3 regions of the Halomonas sp. SL1 genome follow, and region 1 is predicted to be linked to each of the others. Evidence: predicted binding sites of a transcription regulator. Region 1 holds the regulator's gene; each other region holds the start of a gene.

Region 1 (7,409 bases):
TTCTACGTGGCCGGCGACGGCGGCCTGGGCGCCGACTTCGATACCCTCTTCCACTGGCTGGCCTTCGCCCTGACCACGCCGGTGGTGCTCTACTCGGCCCAGCCGTTCTTCGCCGGAGCGCGGCGCGACCTGCGCAACCGACAGCTGGGCATGGACGTGCCGGTGTCGCTGGCCATCGCCGGCGCCTACCTCGCCAGCACCTGGGCGCTGCTCGTCGGCCATGGCGACGTCTACTTCGACTCCGCGGCCATGTTCACCTTCTTCCTGCTGTTCGGCCGTTTCCTGGAGGTGCGCGCCCGGCGGCGCAGCGGGCGCCGCGGCAACGCCCTGACCGAGATCCTGCCGCTGTCGGCGATCCGCCTCGGCGAGCACGGCGAGGAGCGCCTCCTGCCCGCCAGCGAACTGGTCGCGGGCGACCGGGTGCTGGTCAGGCCCGGCCACGGCGTGCCCGCCGACGGCGTGATCGAACAGGGCGCCTCCAGCCTCGACGAATCGATGCTCACCGGAGAGGCGCTGCCGGTGACGCGCGGCGTGGGCGACACCGTGACCGGCGGCAGCCACAACGTCGAAAGCCCGCTGACGGTGCGGGTGACCCATGCCGGACGGGATGCCCGGGCGGCGCGGCTGCTCGACCTCACCGACCGCGCCTTCGCCGAACGCCCGCCCGTCGCGCGCCGGGCGGCCCGGCTGGCCCATCACTTCGTGATCCAGGTGCTGCTGATCGCCGCCGCCACCGGATGGGTCTGGTCATTCGTCGACCCCGAGCGGGCCTTCTGGGTGACCCTCTCGGTGCTGGTGGTCAGCTGTCCCTGCGCCCTGGCGCTGGCCACGCCCGCCGCCCTGACCGCCGCCCACGGCAGGCTCTACCGCCGCGGCGTGCTGCTGACCCGTGCCGACGCCCTGGAGACCCTGCCGCGCCTCGACCGGATGATCTTCGACAAGACCGGCACCCTGACCCAAGGCGAGATGCGGCTGGAGCGCACCGTGCCGCTGGCGGAACACGACCCCGAGCGTCTCACCGCGCTGGCCGCGGCCCTGGAGGCCCATTCCGAGCATCCCATCGCCCGCGCCTTTCGCCCCCATCGCCGCGCCGGCATCAGTGCCCGCGACGTCACCGCCCGCCCCGGCCTGGGCCTCGCCGGCGAGATCGACGGCCGTCCCTGGCGGCTCGGCCGGCCCGACTTCGCGGCCCCGGACCGAGTGCCGACGAATCCGGACAGCGGTGCCGAGATCGGCCACTGGCTGCTGCTGGCCGAGGACGGCGAGCCACGGGCCTGGTTCGCCCTGGGCGACCAGCCTCGGGAAGATGCCGCCACCACCGTCGCCGCCCTGGCGGCGCGAGGCATCGCGGTGGAACTGCTGTCCGGCGACGCCGAGGGGCCCACCCGGGCACTGGCCGAGCGACTGGGCATCGCCGAGTGGCGCGCCGGCGCGAGCCCCGAGGACAAGCTCGCTCGGCTGCGCGACTGCCAGGCCGAGGGCCAGCGGGTGGCCATGGTCGGCGACGGCATCAACGACATCCCGGTGCTGGCCGGCGCCGACATCGCCTTCGCCATGAACGCGGCCACCGACCTGGCCCGCACCCGGGCCGACGCCGTGCTGCTCGGCCCCCATCTCGGGCGGCTGGTCGAAGCGCTCGACGTCGGCCGCGCCACGCGGCGCATCATCCGCCAGAACCTGGGCTGGGCGCTGGCCTACAACCTGCTGGCCCTGCCCCCGGCGGCGCTGGGCTGGGTGCCCCCCTGGCTGGCGGCGCTGGGCATGTCGGCGAGTTCGCTGGTGGTGGTCGCCAATGCCCTGAGGCTGGCCCGCCAGCGGCGCGCCGAGAATACCCTCGCCCGGGAGGCATCATGAGCATTCTCTACCTGCTGATACCGCTGTCGCTGATCCTGCTCGGCCTGGCCGTCTGGGCCTTCTTCTGGGCCGTGCGCCACGACCAGTTCGAGGACCTGGAAGGCCCTGCGCATCGCATCCTGTTCGACGATGACGACCCGCCGCAAGGGCCAGGCCCAGCGCACGATGCGGGCGAGCCGAACGCCGCCCCCGACCGTGACCGAACCCGGGACAAGGACAGCGACAAGGACGCCCGATGAACCCCACCGGACTCGACCTGCCACCGCTGGCCGCGGCCTTCGTCTTCGGCCTGCTCGGCGGCGCCCACTGCATCGGTATGTGCGGCGGCATCATGAGCGCCCTGAGTTTCGCCGTGCCGCCCAGCCTGCGCCATCCGGTCCGGCTCGGCGGCCTGCTGCTGGGCTACAACCTGGGGCGCATCGCCAGCTACGTGCTCGCGGGCGCCCTGGCCGCCGGGCTCGGCACCCTGGTCGGGCTGGCCCCCGGGGTGCGCCTGGCGCTGCAGGTGCTGGCCGCGACGATGCTGATCCTGATGGCGCTCTACATCGCCGACTGGTGGAAGGGGCTGTTGAGGCTGGAGGCCCTCGGCAAGCGCCTGTGGCGCCGCCTGGAGCCCCTCGGACGGCGACTGATGCCGGTCGTGACGGTGCCCCAGGCGATGGCCCTGGGCGCCGTCTGGGGCTGGCTGCCCTGCGGACTGGTCTACTCGATGCTGACCTGGAGCCTGGCCAGCGCCGATCCGCTGCGCGGCGCGGCGCTGATGGGCGCCTTCGGACTCGGCACCCTGCCGGCGCTGCTGGCCACCGGCCTGGCCGCGCGTCGGCTGGGCGGCCTGATCCGCCACCCGGCCACCCGCACCCTGGCGGCACTGACGATCATCGGCTTCGCCCTGTGGCAGCTGTGGGGGCTGTGGCCGGGCGCGATGCCCCACGAGGCCGGCCACGCCGGGCAGCACTGAACCGCTTTCGCCGTCGCGCTTGACCCAGCGCAACACCGCCCGCTTCCGCGACCGCTAGCCTGATGGCATGCACTCCCGGAATCCTGCCATGCCCGTCACCGCTCCTTCCGACTTCGGCGCCGACGACTACGCCGCGGCGCTGGCCGCCAGCAACGCCGACGCCCGTCCCCTGTCGCTGCATCTGCGCCTGCCGCTGCGCCACGATGGCGACGCGCGCGTCGATCACGCCAAGGGCATGGACCCGTTCGAAGTCGACCTGGCCCGACTGGATCGCGAGATGGTGCTGGTGCGACGCTGCCTCGCCCCCGATCGACGGATCGAGGCCCTGCACTGGGGCGGCAGCCTGCCCCCCTGGCTGAGCCTGTCGCGGATGAGCGGGCTGGTCGATCGGCTGGCCTCGCGCTTTCCCTTCGAATCGGGACATTGGCGCGACTTCACCGTCGAACTCGATCCCCGTGCCACGGATCTTCTCACCCTGCGCCATCTGGAGGCACTGGGCTTCAACCGCCTGAAGCTGGTCATGCGCCTGCCGAGGGCCGACCGCCCGGAAGCCCTGACGCGGCTGCAGTCACGCATCGAGCCGCTGCTCGACGAGAGCGTCCGCATGGGCTGGCACTCGCTGAACCTGGTGCTGATCGTGCCGCCGGCGACGCCCGAGCAGGAGGCCGCCGCGGCGCTCGCCACGCTGATGACCATGACGCCGCCACGCCTCTCGCTGCGCCCGGACCCCGCTTGGCAGGAGGGCGAGTCGACGCTGCCGGCGACGCTGCTGGCTCGGATCGAGGACCGCCTGGCCGGAAACGGCTATCGGTCGCTGGGAGGCGGGTTCTACGCCCGCCACGGCGCCGCGCTGGAGGACGCCAGGGCGCAGACGCGACGCGAGCAGGCCCGCGACCGGCTGGGGCTTGGCCCCGGTGCCATCTCGCGGCTGCCCGACGCCGTGGCCTGCAACGCCGGCTCGGCCGAGGACTATGCCGCGGCGCTGGATGAGGGGCGACTGGCCACCGCATCGGGGCACTGGTCGCGCTGCCGCCGTTCGGGCGCGGGACACGGCTAAGGGATGCTATGCCCGGGCGGGTGCTATCCGCCATAATGGGGAAGGCAAGCCCCGATCAAGGAGGACAGCATGCCCGATATCGCAGCCGGCAGGCGCCGCTCACTGCTGCACGAGACCCGCTGCCGGACCTGCAGCCTGAGTTCCCTGTGCCTGCCCCTGGCCCTCGAACTCGAGGACATCGATCAGTTCGATGCCATCATCCGCCGCCGTCCGCCGCTCAAGAAGGGCGAGTCGCTGTTCCGTCAGGGCAGCCCCTTCACCAGCGTCTATGCGGTTCGCTCCGGCAGCCTCAAGCAGATCACCAGCGAAGGCGGCGGCATGGATCAGCTGACCAACTTCTATCTGCCCAGCGAACTGGTGGGGCTGGACGGCATCGACGAGTCGACCTATCCCGGCTCGGTCATCGCGCTCGAGACCACCACCGTGTGCGAGATCCCCTTCGATCGCCTGGATGCCCTGTCGGAAAGCCTGCCGGAGCTGCGCGCCCAGCTCTACCGCAGCATGAGCAAGGAAATGCGCGACGACCGCCGCATGATGCGCCTGCTGTCGCGCAAGACCGCCGACCAGCGGCTGGCCACCTTCTTCGCCAGCCTCTCCGACCGCTTCCGGCGCCGCGGCTACTCCGCCTACAGCTTCCGGCTCTCCATGTCCCGGGCCGACATCGGCAACTACCTGGGGCTGGCCGTGGAAACCGTCAGCCGCATCCTGGGCCGCTTCCAGCAGCAGGGCCTGGTGGCCGTCTCCGGCCGCGAGGTGAACATCCTCGACCTGGACGCCCTGGCCGAGCTGGCCGAGGAAGAGGGCTGCCGCTGACAGCGCCAAGCGCCAAGCGCCAAGCGCCAAGCGCCAAGCGCCAAGCGCGGCAGGATGATGTCATGGCCATTCCTGACGTCAACGAAGAAACCCACAGGACTCGACGTCCCGTGGGTTTCTCATTGGCTTCCTCGACATCTGCCGCCCGTTACTGAGCAGCCGGGCGCTTGCCGCTAGGCGCTACTCACTCGTTATGCAGATCGATGCGGTCGGCCTGCATCTTCGCCTGCTTGTCCTCCAGCCCGGCGAAGTCGAACAGCTCGCGGTCGGCCAGCTGCGAGGGGGCGACGTTGGTGACCGCCTTGAACATGCTTTCCAGACGGCCGGGATGCTTGGCCTCCCACTCGGCCAGCATTTCCTTGACCACTTGGCGCTGCAGGTTGGGCTGCGAGCCGCACAGGTTGCAGGGGATGATCGGGAAGGCCATGCGCTCCGAGAACTCGGCGATGTCGGCCTCGCGGCAGTAGGCCAGCGGGCGGATGACGATGTTCTTGCCGTCGTCGGAGAGCAGCTTGGGCGGCATCGACTTGAGGCTGCCGCCGAAGAACATGTTGAGGAACAGCGTCTCGAGGATGTCCTCGCGATGATGACCGAGCGCGATCTTGGTGGCACCGATCTCCTCGGCATAGCCATAGAGGGAGCCGCGGCGCAGCCGCGAGCACAGCGCGCAGGTGGTCTTGCCTTCCGGGGTCTTCTCCTTGACCACCGAGTAGGTGTCGCGCTCGAGGATATGGTAATCGACGCCGAGCCCGTCCAGGTACTCGGGCAGCACATGCTCGGGGAAGCCGGGCTGCTTCTGGTCGAGGTTCACCGCCACCAGCGAGAAGTTCACCGGCGCGTTGCGCTGCAGATTCCGCAGGATCTCCAGCATGGTGTAGCTGTCCTTGCCGCCGGACAGGCACACCATCACCTTGTCACCCTCGCGGATCATGTCGAAGTCGATGATGGCGTTGCCGACCTGGCGCCGCAGCCGCTTCTGCAGCTTGTTGAACTCGCGCTTGGCCTTGGCGTCGGGCGCCTCGGCGGACAGGGTCGACGGCTCGGCCGAAGCGGCCTCATCGGCGGGACGGGGATCGAAGGTCACGGCATCTTGCATGGTCGGGGCGCTGCCAGGGCAATCGGGGAAAGGGAAAGGGCGCCTATCCTACCACCCTGCCGCCAGGCTGGCGACGTGGCGCGCGTTCAGCCGCTGCGGCGCTCGAGCAGCGCGTCGCGGTCCAGCCGCAGGTGCATCAGGGCCGTGGTCACGGCGGTGCCCAGCACGCTGTGGCGCCCCATCAGCGGCACCTCGAGCTGCGCGGCGACCCGCTCGAAGGCCGGTGCCACCTCGAGCCGCGAATGATGATGGTAACGCTGGTAACGCTGGACCAGGTCGATGCCGGCATTGGGCAGGTCGAAGCCGAATCGGGCGCGCAGCGGGCGGTTCAGCAACGCCAGGTCGCGATCCAGCCGCCAGCCGACCAGCGGGCGATTGCCGACGAAGTCGAGCAGCCGCGCCAGGGCCTGGTCGAGCGTCACGCCGTCGTCGAGATCGATGCCGCGCAGGCCGTGACGCCGCAGCACCTCGGCGTCCACGCCTTCCGGGCGCGTCAGCCGCAGCTCCAGCGACTCGCTGGTCAGCACCCGATCGCCGCGCAGGCGCACCGCGGCGATCGCCAGCGGCTCGGCGCTGCGCACGTCGCCGCCGGTCGACTGCACGGCCAGCGCCACCAGCTCCTCCCCCGTATAGGGGCGGAACAGCCAGCCATACTGGCCATGGGCGTGGCGGTGGCGGTCGACCAGGCGGCGCAGGGTCTTGAGCATGTCGATGTCCTTGTCGTGTCGAGAGGCGGCGGCCGGCCACCTCAGGTGTATTCGAGGTGATAACGATGGGAAATCCGCTGCTTGAAGTCCTTGACGATGTGCAGCGCCTCGCGCAGCAGGTCACGCTCCAGCGACGACAGCGACTGGACCACGACCCGGTCCGGCTCGCCGCTCTCGTCGCCGCCGTCGCCCTCCAGCCGCGCCAGCTGCTGCTCGAGGCGCAGCTGGGTGAACAGCGACAGCGCCTCCCCCAGGTCTTCGGCGAAGCGCTCCTCGAGCCGCCCGTCGGCGGCCAGGGCATCGAGGCGATCCAGGGTGCCGGTGGCGAGGATGCCGCGCTCCAGCGCCATGACCCGCACGCCATGCACGATGGGAAAGATGCCGCCCTTCTTGATGTCGATGCCGTGCTGGGGCTTCTTCAGCGAGCCGAACAGGGTCAGCGGCGTGGAGAAGCGCATCACCGGCCGGGCGAAGTAGGAGAGCAGCAGCTCGTCACGGGAGGCCGCCTCGAACAGCGTCTCCCTCACCCGCTCGAGCAGTGCCGGATTGCCGGCCACCGCATGAGCGTCGAGCATGATCGCCAGCTTCATCAGGCTGTCGCCGTCGCGAGCCTCGACCCAGCGCGCGATGCGCGCCTTCCACTGGCGCTCGGTGCCCACCCAGTCCGGGTTGGAGACCATGATGTTGCCGGGGCAGCGCGGGTAGCCGAGCGAGACCAGGGTCTCGGTGAACTCGGCCATGCGCTCCATGCAGTCCGGCCACGCCAGGTCGTCGTCGAGGATCAGGCCGTTGTCCTGGTCGGTCTTGAGCATCTGCTCGCCGCGCCCCTCGCTGCCCATCACCATCAGGCAGCTGTCGCGCCTCAGGGACTCGGGCATCGAGAAGTCCCAGGCCTTGTGGATGATGCGACCGTTGAGCGCGGCC
Region 2 (7,409 bases), on a different contig from region 1:
GCAGCGCCCCGCACAGCACCGCGACCATGATGGCCAGGCCCTGGGCGCCGTTGGTGGGCAGCAGGAAGGTGATGGTCTTGCGGATGTTGTCGTAGACCTTACGGCCCTCGCGGATGGCGGCGACGATGGTGGCGAAGTTGTCGTCGGCCAGGACCATCTCCGCGGCCTCCCGAGCCGCCGCCGTGCCCTGTCGCCCCATGGCTACGCCCACGTCGGCGCGCTTGAGGGCCGGGCCGTCGTTGACGCCATCGCCGGTCATCGCGCAGACCTCACCGCATGACTGCAGGGCCTCGATCAGCCGTAGCTTGTGCTCGGGGGTGGCTCTTGCGAAGACGTCTACCGTCATGACGCTGTCGATCAGCGCCGCCTCGGACATGCTCTCGATCTCGTGGCCGCTGATCACCCGGCCCGTGTTGGCGAAGCCCAGCCGCTCGGCGATGGCGCGCGCGGTGACGCCGTGGTCGCCGGTGATCATGACCGGACGAATGCCCGCGGCCCGGCACTCGGCCACCGCGGCGATGGCTTCCTCCCGGGGCGGGTCGAGCATGCCCACCAGACCCAGCAGTACCAGTTCCGACTCGGCGTGCTCGTCGGTCAGCTTCAGGCGTGAGGACAGCGGTTTCTCGGCCAGGGCCAGCACACGCAGGCCCCTGTCGGACAGGGCATGGAGGCGTTGCTCCCAGAGAGAAAGTTCCAGTGAGTCCTCGCCCCGGTCGGTGCGCACCCGGTGACACATCGCCAGCAGCCTGTCCGGCGCGCCCTTGACCAGCAGGCGGGGACTCCCTTCCATGTCGTGGAGGGTGGCCATGTACTGACGTCCGGCGTCGAAGGGGATGGCGTCGTGTCGGATATGATGACGGCGCGTCTGCACCACCGGCAGGCCGGCCTTGGCGGCGGCCACCACCAGCGCCCCCTCGGTAGGGTCGCCATGGATGCGCCATGTCTCGTCTTCGTGGACCAGCTCGGCGTCGTTGCACAGTACGCCGACGTTCAGGAAGTGACGCAGGGCATGCTGGTCATCGAGGTCGAGCGGGGCCGGGCTGGTCTTGCCGTCGTCGACGCGGTGGAATGCGCCCTCGGGGGCGAAGCCGATGCCGTCGAGGTGAAACTCGCCTTCGGGCAGCCAGATCGCCTGGGCGGTCATCTCGTTGCGGGTCAGGGTGCCGGTCTTGTCCGAGCAGATCGTCGATACTGACCCCAGGGTCTCCACCGCGGGAAGACGGCGGATGATGGCTCGCGAGCGGGCCATGGCCTGAACTCCCAGCGCCAGGCCGATGGTGACGATGGCCGGCAGCCCCTCCGGGATGGCCGCGACCGCGAGGCCTACCGCGGCCATGAACATCGTCGGCCAGGGACTCCCGTGCAGCAGCACGCCGACCAGCGCCGTGGCGATCGCGCATGCCAGGATCAGCGTTGCCAGTACCCGTCCGGCGCGGTCGAGCTGGCGCAGCAGCGGCGTGCGCAGTGGCTCGACCCTGCCCAGCAGCGCGGAGATGCGGCCGAGTTCGGTGTCCGCTCCGATCGCCACCACCAGCCCCCGGGCGCTGCCCTGCGCCACCAGGGTGCCGGCATAGGCCATGCTGCTGCGATCGCCGAGCTCGGCGTTTTCCGCCACCGCTGCGGTGCCCTTGTCCACGGGTAACGACTCGCCGGTCAGTGTGGCCTCCTGGTGACGCAGCCGACGTGCCTCCAGCAGGCGCAGGTCGGCAGGCACTCGATCGCCGCTCTCCAGCAGGACGATGTCTCCCGGCACCAGTGCCTCGGCAGGCACTTCCTGGCGGCGGCCGCCGCGCAGTACCTGGGCGCTTGGGGCAAGCAGGTCGCGAATGCGGGCCAGCGCCTGCTCGGCACGGCCTTCCTGGACGTAGCCGACCAGTGCGATGATGGCGACCACGGAGAGGATGGCAATGGCATCCACGATGGCGCCAAGGGCCAGGCTGCCGAGGGCCGCGACGATCAGAATGACGATCAGCAGGTTCGCGAACTGTGACGCCAGCCTGCGCCAGGCGGAGCGAGGGCGTGCCTGGGGCAGGCGGTTGGGACCGAAGCGTCGCTGGCGCTCGGCGACGGCCTCGTCGGTCAGGCCGCGCGGATGGCTCTGTTGGCGATCGAGGGCCTCTTCGGCACTCAGGGCGTGCCAGGATGTGGTCGGGGAGTGATAGGCGACGTCCATGCCTTGGCCTCCGTGGCGAGGGCGTGTGATGAGAATGCTGCAGCGCAGCGGAGGCGGCAAGTGGCGGACACGATTCGCTATCATGTCCGGTTCACCCCTTGACCTGGATCAATGCCATGAAAGACGCCGAACCCTGCCCCTGCGGCACTGGCCTGCCGCTTACGGCCTGTTGTGGCCGCTACCATGACGGAGAGCCGGCGCCGACGCCCGAGGCGCTGATGCGCTCGCGCTACAGCGCCTTCGCCCTGGGCCTGAACGACTATCTGCTGGACAGCTGGGCGCCCGAGACGCGTCCGACGGCCTTGCCGGACGACGATCCGACCCAGTGGGTGCACCTCGAGATCCTCGATCACGGCGAGGACGGCGATACCGGCAGGGTGCACTTTCGCGCCACCTTCCGTGAGGGGCGCCGCTGGGGCGCTCTGGAGGAGCGGTCGCGCTTTCGGCGCGAGGCGGGCCGCTGGGTCTACGTGGACGGCGAGCCCTCGGTGACCCGGCTCAAGCCGGGGCGCAACGATCCCTGCCCGTGTGGGAGCGGGAAGAAGGGCAAGGCCTGCTGCGTTCGAGGCTAATCCCCCTGTTGGCCGGATGGCCGGCATGAAATACAACAGCCCCGCCGGTATATGCCGGCGGGGCTGTTGTGTCTTTCAGCTTCAAGCTTTCGGCTTGCCGCTCCCGGGCACCGCCCGGGTTCAGAGCATCATGGCGGCGAGCCAGCCGAAGCCGATCAGCGGGATGTTGTAGTGCAGGAAGGTCGGCACCACGCTGTCCCAGATGTGGTCGTGCTGGCCGTCGGCGTTGAGGCCGGCGGTCGGGCCGAGGGTGGAGTCCGAGGCCGGTGAGCCGGCGTCGCCCAGGGCGGCGGCGGTGCCGACCAGGGCGATGGTGGCCATCGGCGAGAAGCCGAAGCCGATCGCCAGCGGCACGTAGATCGAGGCGATGATCGGGATGGTCGAGAACGATGAGCCGATGCCCATGGTGATGAACAGGCCCACCAGCAGCATGACCAGGGCGGCCAGGCCCTTGTGGTCGCCGATCAGGGCGGTGGAGCTTTCCACCAGGCTCTCGACCTGGCCGCTGGCCTGCATGACGCTGGCGAAGCCGGCGGCCGCGATCATGATGAAGCCGACCAGCGCCATCATGCGCATGCCTTCGGTGAAGATGTCGTCCTGCTCGTGCCAGTGGAACACGCCGCTGACGGAGAGTACGGCGAAGCCGAACAGGCCGCCGAGCACCATGGAACCGCTGACCAGCTGTACCACCACGGTGCCGACCAGCGACAGGCCGAGCACGGCGATCTGCCAGGGCTTGAGGTGGCCGGCGGCCTCGGCGGGTGTCTCGTCGCCGTGGGCCAGGTCGCGGTCTTCGTAGCTGCGCTTGCCGCGATAGCTGAACAGGATCGCCACGACCAGGCCGATCGCCATGCCGCCGATCGGCACGATCATCGCCGTGGGCACCATGGCGGCGGTCACGTCGAGGCCGTTGTCGTTGAGGTTGGTCAGCAGGATGTCGTGGAGAAAGATCGAGCCGAAGCCTACCGGCAGCAGCATGTACGGTGCGGTGATACCGAAGGTGATCACGCAGGCCACGGCGCGACGGTCGAGCTTCAGGTGGTTCATCAGCTTGAGCAGTGGCGGCACCAGCACCGGGATGAAGGCGATGTGCACCGGGATCAGGTTCTGCGAGCTGACCGAGAAGGCCAGCAGCACGCCGAGCAGCACATAGACGATGGTGCGGCGGTGGGGGATTCCCTGGTCCAGCCGGAGACCGGCGATGGCCTTCTGGGACAGGAGCTGGGTGATGCCCGAGCGTGACAGGGCCACCGCGAAGGCGCCGAGCACGGCGTAGGAGATGGCCACGGTGGCCCCGTTGCCCAGGCCGTCGTTGAAGGCGTCCATGATCTCGCCGATCGGCATGCCGGCATAGAGGCCGCCGACCAGGGTGGCGGCGATCAGCGCGAAGACCACGGACACCCGCATCAGGCTCAGGGTGACCATGACCAGGATGGCAAGCACGATGGCGTTCATGAGGGTTCCTTGCGGGAGTGTCGGAGGAATGGGCGGAAAATCAAGCCGCCCATTGTAGTCATCTCGGCTGGCGATGCCAGGCATGCCGCGCCGGTCGGGCCATCGAGGGCCCGAGAGTGGCGGGGCGAGGGGACGGTTACGATTGCATGGCATCTTTTAGCTTGCTAAAAGAATTGCTATCATCTCGGCCTTTTGCCCCATCCGGTCGTCCTGGCCGGTGGCATCGACGGGAGCGAGTCCATGACTCCAGATCAGAGTTTCGCGCGCTGGGTCCGGGTCGCGCTGGCGGCCTTCGGCGTGCTGTTCGTCTACTTCATCATCGCCGACACCTTCATGCCGATGACCCCCCAGGCCCGGGTGCTACGCCCCGTGGTGCGGGTCGCGCCGGAGGTGTCGGCCCGCGTCGAGGCGGTGGCCGTGACCAACAATCAACGGGTCGAACGCGGCGACGTGCTGTTCTCGCTCGATCGCGCGCCCTTCGAACTGGCGCTGCACCAGGCCCGGCTTGCCCGAGAGGCGGCGGTCCGCGACAACGCGCTGCTCGAGGCCGATCTCGCCGAGGCGCATGCCGATCTCGATGCGGCCCGGGCCTCCGCCGAGGAGCTGGCCGGGGAGCGCCGTCGAGCCGAGACGATGCTCAGTCGCCACAGCATCTCCCGGCAGCGGGTCGACAGCATCGTGGCCGAGGAGCGCCAGGCGCGTTCCTCGGTGGCGGCGGCCCAGGCCCGCATCCGTCAGCTGGAGGTGCAGCTCGGCGAACGCGGCGACGGCAACCTGCAGCTGCGCCAGGCGGATAACGCCATCGACCAGGCCGAGCTCGACCTGTCGCACACTCTGGTGCGCGCCGAGCGCGACGGCGTGGTGACCAACCTTCAGCTGCGCGAGGGCGATTACGTCACCCGCGGGCAGTCGGCGCTGGCGGTGGTGGGCGAGGGGCTCGACCTGGTCGCCGACCTGCGCGAGAAGAGCCTTCGACACGTGCGCGAAGGGGAATCGGCCCGGGTGGTCTTCGACGCCCTCCCGGGACGGGTGTTCGAGGCGCGCGTGGCCTCGCGGGATGCCGGCGTGCAGGATGGTCAGCTGGCCGCGGACGGCACGCTGGCGGACATTCCGGCGACCGACCGCTGGGTACGCGACGCCCAGCGCGTTCGCCTCCACCTCGAGGTGGAGGATCCGCCCGAGCCGCTGCCCGTCAGCGGCGCGCGGGCCACCGTGCAGCTGTTGCCCGAGGCGAATCCACTGGCGACCCTGTTCGGCGGCCTGCAGATCCGGCTGATGTCCTGGCTGCACTATGTCTATTGATCGGCCAGATCGGCCTGGGCAGGGCGACGACCCTACGGCATCGGAAACGTGGCGCGAGCTGGTGCATCGGGTGAGACGGCTGCTGCTGCGCTCCGCAGGACTGGTGCTGCCGCATCGCGGCCATGGCCCCGAGGAGCAGGAAGCCGGGGAGTCTCGCTTCTCGTCCAACGACATGCGGCAGTGCCTGCGCGTGGCTTTCGCGGGCATGATCGGCTTCGCCATCAGCCACTTCATGCACTGGGACTATGGGGTCTTCTTCACCGTCTATCCCATGTTCCTGGTCGGCATGATACCGGTCTTCAATGCGCACGTGGTGCGCCAGTTCCTGGGCAACGCCTGCCTCAACGTGGTCGAGGTGTCGCTGGTGGTCGGGTTGACCCAGCACATGCCGGTGGTAATGACGGGACTGGCGTTCCTGCTGTTCTATTCGCGTTTCCGGCTGATGGCGAAGGGGCCGCTGTTCCTGTTTGGCGCCAACGGCGTGCTGACGCTCAGCGTGCTGTTGCACTTCGCCAGCTATCCCGAGGTCGATCTCTTCGATCTGCTGACCCATAACGTGGTGGCCAGCGTGCTGGCCGTGTGCCTGGCGGCGTTGATGCACCTGCTGTTTCCCGATCGAGAGGCGCGCCGGCCGCCGCCGACGGTCGACAAGCCGGCTTCCCTGGTGCGACACCAGACGCTGATCGGCGCCATCATCGCCACGCTGTCCTTCGCGGTCTTTCAGATCCTGGACCTGAGGGACTCGCTGTCGGCGCAGATGGCCACCATCCTGATCCTCTTCGCGCTGGGTTACCCCAACGCCAGGGTGTCGGCGGTCAAGCGCGGGGTCGGGGCGCTGCTGGGCTGCAACATGGCGATCCTGATGCAGCTGCTGCTGTTCACCCAGGCCGACCATCTGCTGCTGGTGATGCTCAGCTACTGGGTCGGATTGATGCTCTTCGCGCGCATCCATCTGCTCGAGGGCGGAGGATCGGGCGTCGGCTTCGGTGCCCTGACCACCCTGGGCATCCTCTATGGCCAGTACCTGGGCCCGAATCAGGATTTCGTCTATGCCGCCCTGTACCGGTTCAGTTCCATGAGCGTGGCGATGGTCGTCACCCTGGTGGCGATGGCGGTGCTGCATCGGCTGCTCAACGCTTCGCCGATGACACGAGACACGGCGCTCTGAGGGCATACGGCCTGGAGGCGCGAGGGGCGATGGGGCTATCATCGGCGCGGTTTCATTTGTTCACGCTTTCGCCAGAGGCACGCCATGACCGATGCTCGACGTTACAGCCCTGCCGCGGCCCGCAACCGCCAGCCGATTCTCGAGGTGCTGGCCGAGGCACTGCCCGGCCCGGCCCGGGTGCTCGAGCTGGCCTCCGGGAGCGGCGAGCATGCCTGCCACTTCGCCGCGGCCCGGCCTGACTGGGACTGGCAGCCCAGCGACCCGACCCCGGAGGCTCGGGCTTCCATCGCGGCCTGGCGTGAGGTGGTCGAGCTGCCCAACCTGCGGTCGCCGCTGGCGCTGGATGCTACCGGTGACTGGCCAGCGGGCCGCTTCGAGGCGATCGTCGCCATCAACCTGATCCATATCTCGCCCTGGGCGGTGACCGAGGCCCTGATGGCGCGGGCCGGAGAGCGTCTCGAGGAAGGCGGTACGTTGCTGCTTTACGGCCCCTACCTGCGCGTGGATCAACCGACCGCGGCCAGCAACCTGGCATTCGACGCCGATCTGCGGTCGCGGGACCCGCGCTGGGGGATCCGCGATCTGGCGGACGTGAGCGCGGAGGCAGAGCGATACGGCCTCTGGCTCGAGCGCCTGGTCGAGATGCCGGCCAACAACCTCTGCCTGGTATGGAGAAAGGGGCTGGCGTAGGAGGCGTGAGTCAGGGCGTCGTGGCAGGCGGGTGACGCCCCGGCCGTGC
Region 3 (7,409 bases), on a different contig from region 1:
AGAGCGAGATGGCGGTCGGCTACGCCACCCTCTACGGCGACATGGTGGGCGGCTACAACGCCATCAAGGACGTCTACAAGACCTGGGTCTACCGCCTGGCGCGCTGGCGCAACACCCAGGCGCCGGCGATTCCCGAGCGGGTCATCGAGCGTCCGCCGTCCGCCGAGCTGGCGCCGGACCAGCAGGACAGCGATTCGCTGCCGGACTATGACGTCCTGGACGCTATCCTGGTGCGCTACATCGAGGGCGACATGAGTGCCGAGGCGATCATCGACGCCGGCTTCGAGCGCGACGATGTCTATCAGGTGGTGAAACTGGTCGACCGCTGCGAGTACAAGCGTCGCCAGGCGCCGGTGGGCGTGCGCGTCACCCGTCGCGGCTTCGGCCGCGACCGCCGCTATCCCATCGTCAACGGCTGGCAGCCCGGCGAGTGAGCTGAGCCGCCCGAGGGCGGCGACCCGCATGAAGGTGACATGAAAAAGCGGCGCTGCCATTGGCAGCGCCGCTTTTCGTCGTCGGTTGATCGCCCGCGAGGAGCGTTACCCGGGTCAGGCGGTGATCGGGGCCGCGTCGACGTACTGCGGGTCGAAGGTGCGGCCGTCGAGGCGCTCGTGGTCCGGGGCGTTGTCGATCAGCACCCGCAGGGTCTCGCGGGCCCGCTCGGTCATGTCGAGGCCCAGATAGCCCTCGACCATGGTCGCCAGGGCGTCACGGGTGGCCTGTGCCTCGGGGTAGTGCTCGATGACCCAGCGGCCACGCTCGACGGCCGCCAGGTAGGCGCCCTTGCGCAGGTAGAAGTCGGCCACCTGCAGCTCGTGGCGGGCCAGCACGTTGCGCAGGTAGACGATGCGCTGCTGGGCATCCGGCGCATATTGGCTGTCGGGGAAGCGCTGGACCAGCTCGCGGAAGTCGGAATAGGCGTCGCGGGTGGCGCCCAGGTCGCGCTTGGAGATGTCGATCAGCCGCAGCCCTTCGAGGCTGAAGCGCCCGGCCTGCCAGGCGGAGAGACCGCGCAGGTAGTAGGCGTAGTCGACTTGGGGATGGTCCGGGTGCAGGCGGATGAAACGGCTGGCCGCGGCCCGCGCCTTCTCCCAGTCGTCGGTCTGGTAGTAGGCGTAGATCAGTTCCAGCTGGGCCTGCTCGGCGGTATCGCCGAACGGGAAGCGGGTGTCGATGGCTTCGAGCCGGTTGATGGCGGTGGTAAAGCGTCCGCCCTCCAGCGCCGAGCGTCCCTCGTCGTACAGCTGGCGTTCCTGCAGGTCAGGCGCCTCCTGCTCCTGAGAACTGGCACAGCCGGCCAGCAGGGCACTCGCCAGCAGCATGACGGCCAGGCGGGGTCCGGTCGTGATAACGCGCATCGTGATCCTCGTGTCAAACAACCCTGGGTGGCCGTGCTAGAATCGGCCCGAATTCGCCCACTATAAAGCACCTCGTGGCAAAACGCAGTCACCGCGCCGAGCGTGCTGCCGCGGAGCGCTCCACCGCCCAGACGGATGATCATCGAGTCCATGTCCCAGACCTTCGAAGCCCAGCACCGCGTCCCCGAGCACATGGCCGGCCTGCGCCTCGACCAGGCCGCCGCCGACCTCTTCTCCGACTTCTCCCGGGAACGCCTCAAGGCCTGGATCAAGGAGGGCGCGCTGACCCTGGACGGCCGTCCCGCCAAGCCTCGCGACAAGGTCTACGGCGGCGAGGCCGTGGCGCTGACCGCGACGGTCGAGGACGATGCCCGCTTCGAGCCCGAGGACATCCCGCTGGACGTGGTGTACGAGGACGACGAGGTGCTGGTGATCAACAAGCCGCCCGGCCTGGTGGTGCACCCGGCCGCCGGCAATCCCGATGGCACCCTGCTCAACGGCCTGCTGCATCACTGTCCCGCGCTGGCGGCGGTGCCGCGGGCCGGCATCGTGCATCGCCTGGACAAGGACACCAGCGGGCTGATGGTGGTGGCCAAGACCCTGGGCGCCCAGACCGCGCTGGTGGAGCAGCTCCAGGCGCGTACCGTGTCCCGCGAGTACGACGCCGTCTCGGTCGGGGTAATGACCTCCGGCGGCAAGGTGGACGCGGCCATCGGCCGTCACCCCAAGGACCGCAAGCGCCAGGCGGTGACCGCCTCCGGCAAGCCGGCGGTGACGCACTATCGGGTGGTCGAGCGTTTCCGCGCCCACACCCACGTGCGCTGCAAGCTGGAGACCGGCCGCACCCACCAGATCCGCGTGCACCTGGCGCACCTGCACTATCCGCTGATCGGCGACCCGGTCTACGGCGGGCGCCTCAAGCTGCCGGCCGGCGCCGGCGAGACGCTCAAGGAGGTACTGCGCGAGTTCCCCCGCCAGGCGCTGCACGCCCGCAAGCTGGCCTTCGTGCACCCGACCAGCGGCGAGACGCTGACCTTTCGCGCCGCCCTGCCGGATGACATGCTGATGCTGCTGGACTTCCTGCGCGAAGACCGCGAGACTCGCCGCTAAGGAAACCGCGATGAGCGATGCCCTCGACCTGCGCCCGACCCTGATTCGCCCCGACTGGCCGGCGCCGCCCTCGGTGGCGGCCTGCGTTACCACCCGCGAGACCGGGCCCAGTCAAGGGCGCTTCGCCGCCTTCAATCCGGCGCAGCACGTCGGCGACAACGCTGCCCACGTGGCACTGTGCCGCCGCCAGCTGCAGAAGGAAGTCGGCGATGACCGGCCGCTGCTGTGGCTCGATCAGGCCCACGGCGCCCGGGTGCAGTCGGAATACCTCGAGACCCCGCCCGAGGCCGATGCCTCGGTGGCCCTCGACCGTGGTCATGCCTGCGTGGTGCTGACCGCCGACTGCCTGCCGGTGTTCTTCTGCGACCGCGACGGCCAGCGGGTCGGCGTGGCCCACGCCGGCTGGCGCGGCCTGGCCGGCGGCGTGCTCGAGGCCACGGTGGCCGCCATGGGCGCGCCGCCCGAGTCGCTGATGGCCTGGCTGGGGCCGGCGATCTCCAATGCCCAGTTCGAGGTCGGGCGCGAGGTGCGCGAGGCCTTCGTCGCCGTGCAGCCCGATGCCGCCGAGGCCTTCGTGCCGAGCCCCTATCGGCTGGGCCACTACATGGCCGACCTGTACAAGCTGGCGCGACTGCGCCTGGAACGGCTGGGACTGTCCCATATCAGCGGCGGCCACTTCTGCACCGCCTGCGAATCCCGCTTCTATTCCTACCGCCGTGACGACGGCGTCACCGGCCGCATGGCCAGCATGATCTGGCTGCGCTGAGTTACCCGCGGCGAGAGCGCCTCGCTCCTTGATGCATATCAACCCTCCGGCGTTTCCTCCGGCGGCTGACTTGAAAGCCGGCCATCCTGACGCCACTTAAGATGTCAAGACTCATGACATTGGGACAGGCGGCGCGTCCGAATCGCGCCGCTACCCCGACGGAGGAAACGCTATGCGAATCGACAAGTTCACCGCCAAGCTGCAGAACGCCGTGGCTGATGCCCAGTCGCTGGCCGTGGGCCACGGTCATAACCAGCTCGAGCCCGGCCACCTGCTGCTGGCGCTGCTCGATGCCAGCGATACTGGCGTCAAGGCGCTGGTGCAGAAGGCCGGCGGCGACGCCGCCAGGCTGCGCGACGGCCTGGTCGGCCATCTCGACGACCTGCCCAAGGTCGGCGATTTCGACGGCGAGGTGCAGCCGTCCCGCGACCTGATGAAGCTGTTCAACCTCACCGACCGCGAGGCCCAGAAGCGCGGCGACCAGTACATCGCCAGCGAGCTGGTGCTGCTGGCCGCGCTGGAGATGCGCCATGCGGTGAGCAAGCTGCTCGGCCAGGCGGGTGTGAGCCGCAAGTCGCTGGAGACCGCCATCGACAGCGTGCGCGGCGGCGAGAAGGTCAGCGATCCCAACGCCGAGGAGAGCCGCGAGGCGCTGGAGAAGTACACCCTGGATCTCACCGAGCGGGCGTCCAGCGGCAAGCTCGACCCGGTGATCGGCCGCGACGACGAGATCCGCCGCACCGTGCAGGTGCTGCAGCGCCGGACCAAGAACAACCCGGTGCTGATCGGCGAGCCCGGCGTCGGCAAGACCGCCATCGTCGAGGGTCTGGCCCAGCGCATCGTCGACGGCGAGGTGCCCGAGGGCCTCAAGGACAAGCGCGTGCTGTCGCTGGACATGGGCGCGCTGCTGGCCGGGGCCAAGTTCCGCGGCGAGTTCGAGGAACGCCTGAAAGCGGTGCTCAAGGAGCTGGCCCAGGAGGAGGGCCGGATCATCCTGTTCATCGACGAGCTGCACACCATGGTCGGTGCCGGCAAGGCCGAGGGCGCCATGGACGCCGGCAACATGCTCAAGCCGGCGCTGGCGCGCGGCGAGCTGCACTGCGTGGGCGCCACCACCCTCGACGAGTACCGCCAGCACATCGAGAAGGATGCCGCCCTGGAGCGTCGCTTCCAGAAGGTGCTGGTCGACGAGCCCTCCGAGGAAGATACCGTGGCCATCCTGCGCGGCCTCAAGGAACGCTACGAGGTGCACCACGGCGTCGACATCACCGACGGCGCCATCATCGCCGCGGCCAAGCTGTCGACCCGCTACATCACCGATCGCCAGCTGCCGGACAAGGCCATCGACCTGATCGACGAGGCCTGCTCGCGGATCCGCATGGAGCTCGACTCCAAGCCCGAGGAGATGGACCGCCTCGACCGCCGGCTGATCCAGCTCAAGATGGAGCGCGAGCACCTCAAGAAGGAGACCGACGAGGCCTCCAAGAAGCGCCTCGACAGCCTCGAGGAACAGATCGAGGAGCTCGAGCGCGAGTACGCCGATCTCGACGAGATCTGGAAGGCCGAGAAGGCCAGCATCCAGGGCGCGGCCCAGTTCAAGGACGAGCTCGACCGTGCCCGCATCGACCTCGAGCAGGCGCGCCGTCAGGGCGACCTGGGGCGGATGTCCGAGCTTCAGTACGGGGTGATTCCCGAGCTCGAGCAGAAGATCGCCGAGTCCAGTGACGCCGAGGCCGATACCGCCAAGCACCAGCTGCTGCGCTCCAACGTCACCGAGGAGGAGATCGCCGAGGTGGTGTCGCGCTGGACCGGCATTCCGGTGTCCAAGATGCTCGAGGGCGAGCGCGACAAGCTGCTGCGCATGGAGGAAGCGCTGCACGAGCGGGTCATCGGCCAGGACGAGGCGGTCACCGCGGTGGCCAACGCCGTGCGCCGCTCCCGGGCCGGGCTCGCCGACCCGAACCGCCCCAACGGCTCCTTCCTGTTCCTCGGCCCGACCGGGGTGGGCAAGACCGAGCTGTGCAAGTCGCTGGCCGGCTTCCTGTTCGACACCGAGGAAGCCATGGTGCGCATCGACATGTCCGAGTTCATGGAGAAGCACTCCGTGGCCCGGCTGATCGGCGCGCCTCCCGGCTACGTCGGCTACGAGGAGGGGGGCTACCTGACCGAGGCGGTGCGCCGCAAGCCCTACTCGGTGCTGCTGCTCGACGAGGTCGAGAAGGCCCACGCCGACGTCTTCAACATCCTGCTGCAGGTGCTCGAGGACGGCCGCCTGACCGATGGCCAGGGCCGCACGGTGGACTTCCGCAACACCGTGATCGTGATGACCTCCAACCTCGGCTCCGAAATCATCCAGGGCATGGGCGGCGACGACAGCGGCTACGCGCAGATGAAGTCCGCGGTGATGGACGTGGTCGGCACCCACTTCCGCCCCGAGCTGATCAACCGCATCGACGAGGTGGTGGTGTTCCACGCCCTGCGTCAGGAGCAGATCCAGGCCATCGCCGCCATCCAGCTCGAGCGCCTGCGCGGGCGGCTGGCCGAGCACGACCTGTCGCTCGAAGTCTCCGACGCGGCCATGGCGCAGCTGGCCGAGGTCGGCTTCGATCCGGTGTTCGGCGCGCGGCCGCTGAAGCGGGCGATCCAGAACCGCCTCGAGAATCCGCTGGCCCAGGACCTGCTGGCCGGGGCGTTCTCGCCGGGCGATGTCATTCGCGTCGAGGCCGAGGGCGACCGCCTGGTGTTCCAGAGCTGAGGCGTTACACGCCCTGAAACGAGACCGCCCGCGCCGAAAGGCGCGGGCGGTTTTCTTTTGCCGGGCCGCCTGCTCGACGGCGGGGAGGCTGCGTCGTATCAGGCGCGCTGGGCGGCGGCGCTCGAGGCCTCGCGCTTGCCCTGCGGTTCGCGCACCAGGCGCTTCTGCAGCTCCTCGAGGGAGACGCCCTTGGTCTCCGGCATCAGGAACATCACGAACACCAGCTGCAGCGCCATCATCACGGCGAAGAAGGCGAACACCGGGCCGCCGCTGAAGGTGCCGAGCACCCACGGCATCAGCAGCGCGATCAGCGCCGCGCACACCCAGTGCACCGAGCTGCCGAAGGATTGGCCGCGGGCCCGCACGTGGTTGGGGAACACCTCGGAGATGAACACCCAGATGATCGCCCCCTGGCTCATGGCGTGGGCGGCGATGAACAGGCCCAGCAGCAGTGGCACGTCCAGCCCGCCGAGCTCGCCGCTGAAGAAGGCGCGCGAGATCAGCACCAGCGAGACCAGATAGCCGGCCGAGCCGATGTAGAGCAGGGTGCGGCGCCCCAGGCGATCGATCAGCGCCATGCCGAGCATGGTGAACACCAGGTTGACCAGGCCGATGCCGGCGGTGGAGAGCAGGGCGGTGTTGGCGCCGAGCTCGGCGGCCTCGAGCACCCGCGGGGCATAGTAGATGATGAAGTTGATGCCCGAGAGCTGGTTGAAGAAGGCGATCAGGAAGGCCAGCAGGATCGGCAGCCGGTAGCGGCCGGAGAAGAAGCCGGCGTGGGCGCGCTCCTCGCTGTCCTCGGCGGCCTGGATCTCGGCGATCTGGGCGTCGACGTCGGCGGCGGGGTCGAGGCGCAGCAGCACCTCGCGGGCGCCCTGGGTGTCGCCGCGATGCAGGATCAGCCAGCGCGGGCTGCGCGGCACCCGGCTGATCAGCAGGGTGTAGAGCAGCGCCGGCACGATCTCGATGCCGAGCATCCAGCGCCAGGCATTGGTCTCGAACAGCCCGCCCACCACGTAGTTGGAGATGAAGGCCATCAGGATGCCGAACACCACGTTGAACTGGTACAGCGCGACCAGGGTGCCGCGGTGCTTGGCCGGGGCGATCTCGGAGATGTAGGTCGGGGCGGCCACCGAGGAGATGCCGACGCCGATGCCGCCCAGCAGGCGGAACAGCGAGAACCAGTAGGGATCGGTGGCCAGCGCCGAGCCGATCGCGGACACCAGGTAGAGCATGCCGATCAGCAGCAGGGTGGCGCGGCGGCCCAGGCGGTCGGTCGGCCAGTTGCCGCCGATGGCGCCGATCACGGTGCCCCACAGGGCCATGGACATGATCAGCAGGCCGTGTTGGAGGTCGCTGAGCCCCCAGAGCGTCTGGATGGGCTGGTCGGCGCCCGAGATGACCGCGGTGTCGAAGCCGA

Evidence for each region. The regulator FNR, encoded in region 1, switches genes on or off when oxygen is low (the NO sensors DNR and NnrR bind a similar motif). The targets are predictions, from matches to a motif close to TTGATNTANATCAA.
Region 2: the regulator FNR is predicted to act here: its motif matches at 2,272-2,285, upstream of C9J49_RS14410 (HAD-IC family P-type ATPase).
Region 3: the regulator FNR is predicted to act here: its motif matches at 3,263-3,276, upstream of clpB (ATP-dependent chaperone ClpB).

What each region holds. Positions count from the first base shown of each region.
Region 1 covers NZ_PYUQ02000010.1:45,972-53,380, forward strand. Annotated here, with positions in the region: gene C9J49_RS03945 (heavy metal translocating P-type ATPase) at 1-1,854, shown strand, start outside; gene ccoS (cbb3-type cytochrome oxidase assembly protein CcoS) at 1,851-2,093, shown strand; gene C9J49_RS03955 (sulfite exporter TauE/SafE family protein) at 2,090-2,812, shown strand; gene C9J49_RS03960 (hypothetical protein) at 2,901-3,869, shown strand; gene fnr (fumarate/nitrate reduction transcriptional regulator Fnr) at 3,939-4,682, shown strand; gene ttcA (tRNA 2-thiocytidine(32) synthetase TtcA) at 4,867-5,778, opposite strand; gene C9J49_RS03975 (DNA polymerase III subunit epsilon) at 5,865-6,485, opposite strand; gene C9J49_RS03980 (putative nucleotidyltransferase substrate binding domain-containing protein) at 6,527-7,409, opposite strand, start outside.
Region 2 covers NZ_PYUQ02000021.1:74,863-82,271, reverse strand. Annotated here, with positions in the region: gene C9J49_RS14410 (HAD-IC family P-type ATPase) at 1-2,173, opposite strand, end outside; gene C9J49_RS14405 (YchJ family protein) at 2,290-2,745, shown strand; gene C9J49_RS14400 (Na+/H+ antiporter family protein) at 2,866-4,200, opposite strand; gene C9J49_RS14395 (HlyD family secretion protein) at 4,441-5,502, shown strand; gene C9J49_RS14390 (DUF2955 domain-containing protein) at 5,564-6,670, shown strand; gene C9J49_RS14385 (DUF938 domain-containing protein) at 6,755-7,360, shown strand.
Region 3 covers NZ_PYUQ02000020.1:6,711-14,119, reverse strand. Annotated here, with positions in the region: gene C9J49_RS13515 (NAD+ synthase) at 1-434, shown strand, start outside; gene C9J49_RS13510 (outer membrane protein assembly factor BamD) at 549-1,358, opposite strand; gene rluD (23S rRNA pseudouridine(1911/1915/1917) synthase RluD) at 1,509-2,468, shown strand; gene pgeF (peptidoglycan editing factor PgeF) at 2,479-3,234, shown strand; gene clpB (ATP-dependent chaperone ClpB) at 3,407-5,989, shown strand; gene C9J49_RS13490 (sugar porter family MFS transporter) at 6,088-7,409, opposite strand, start outside.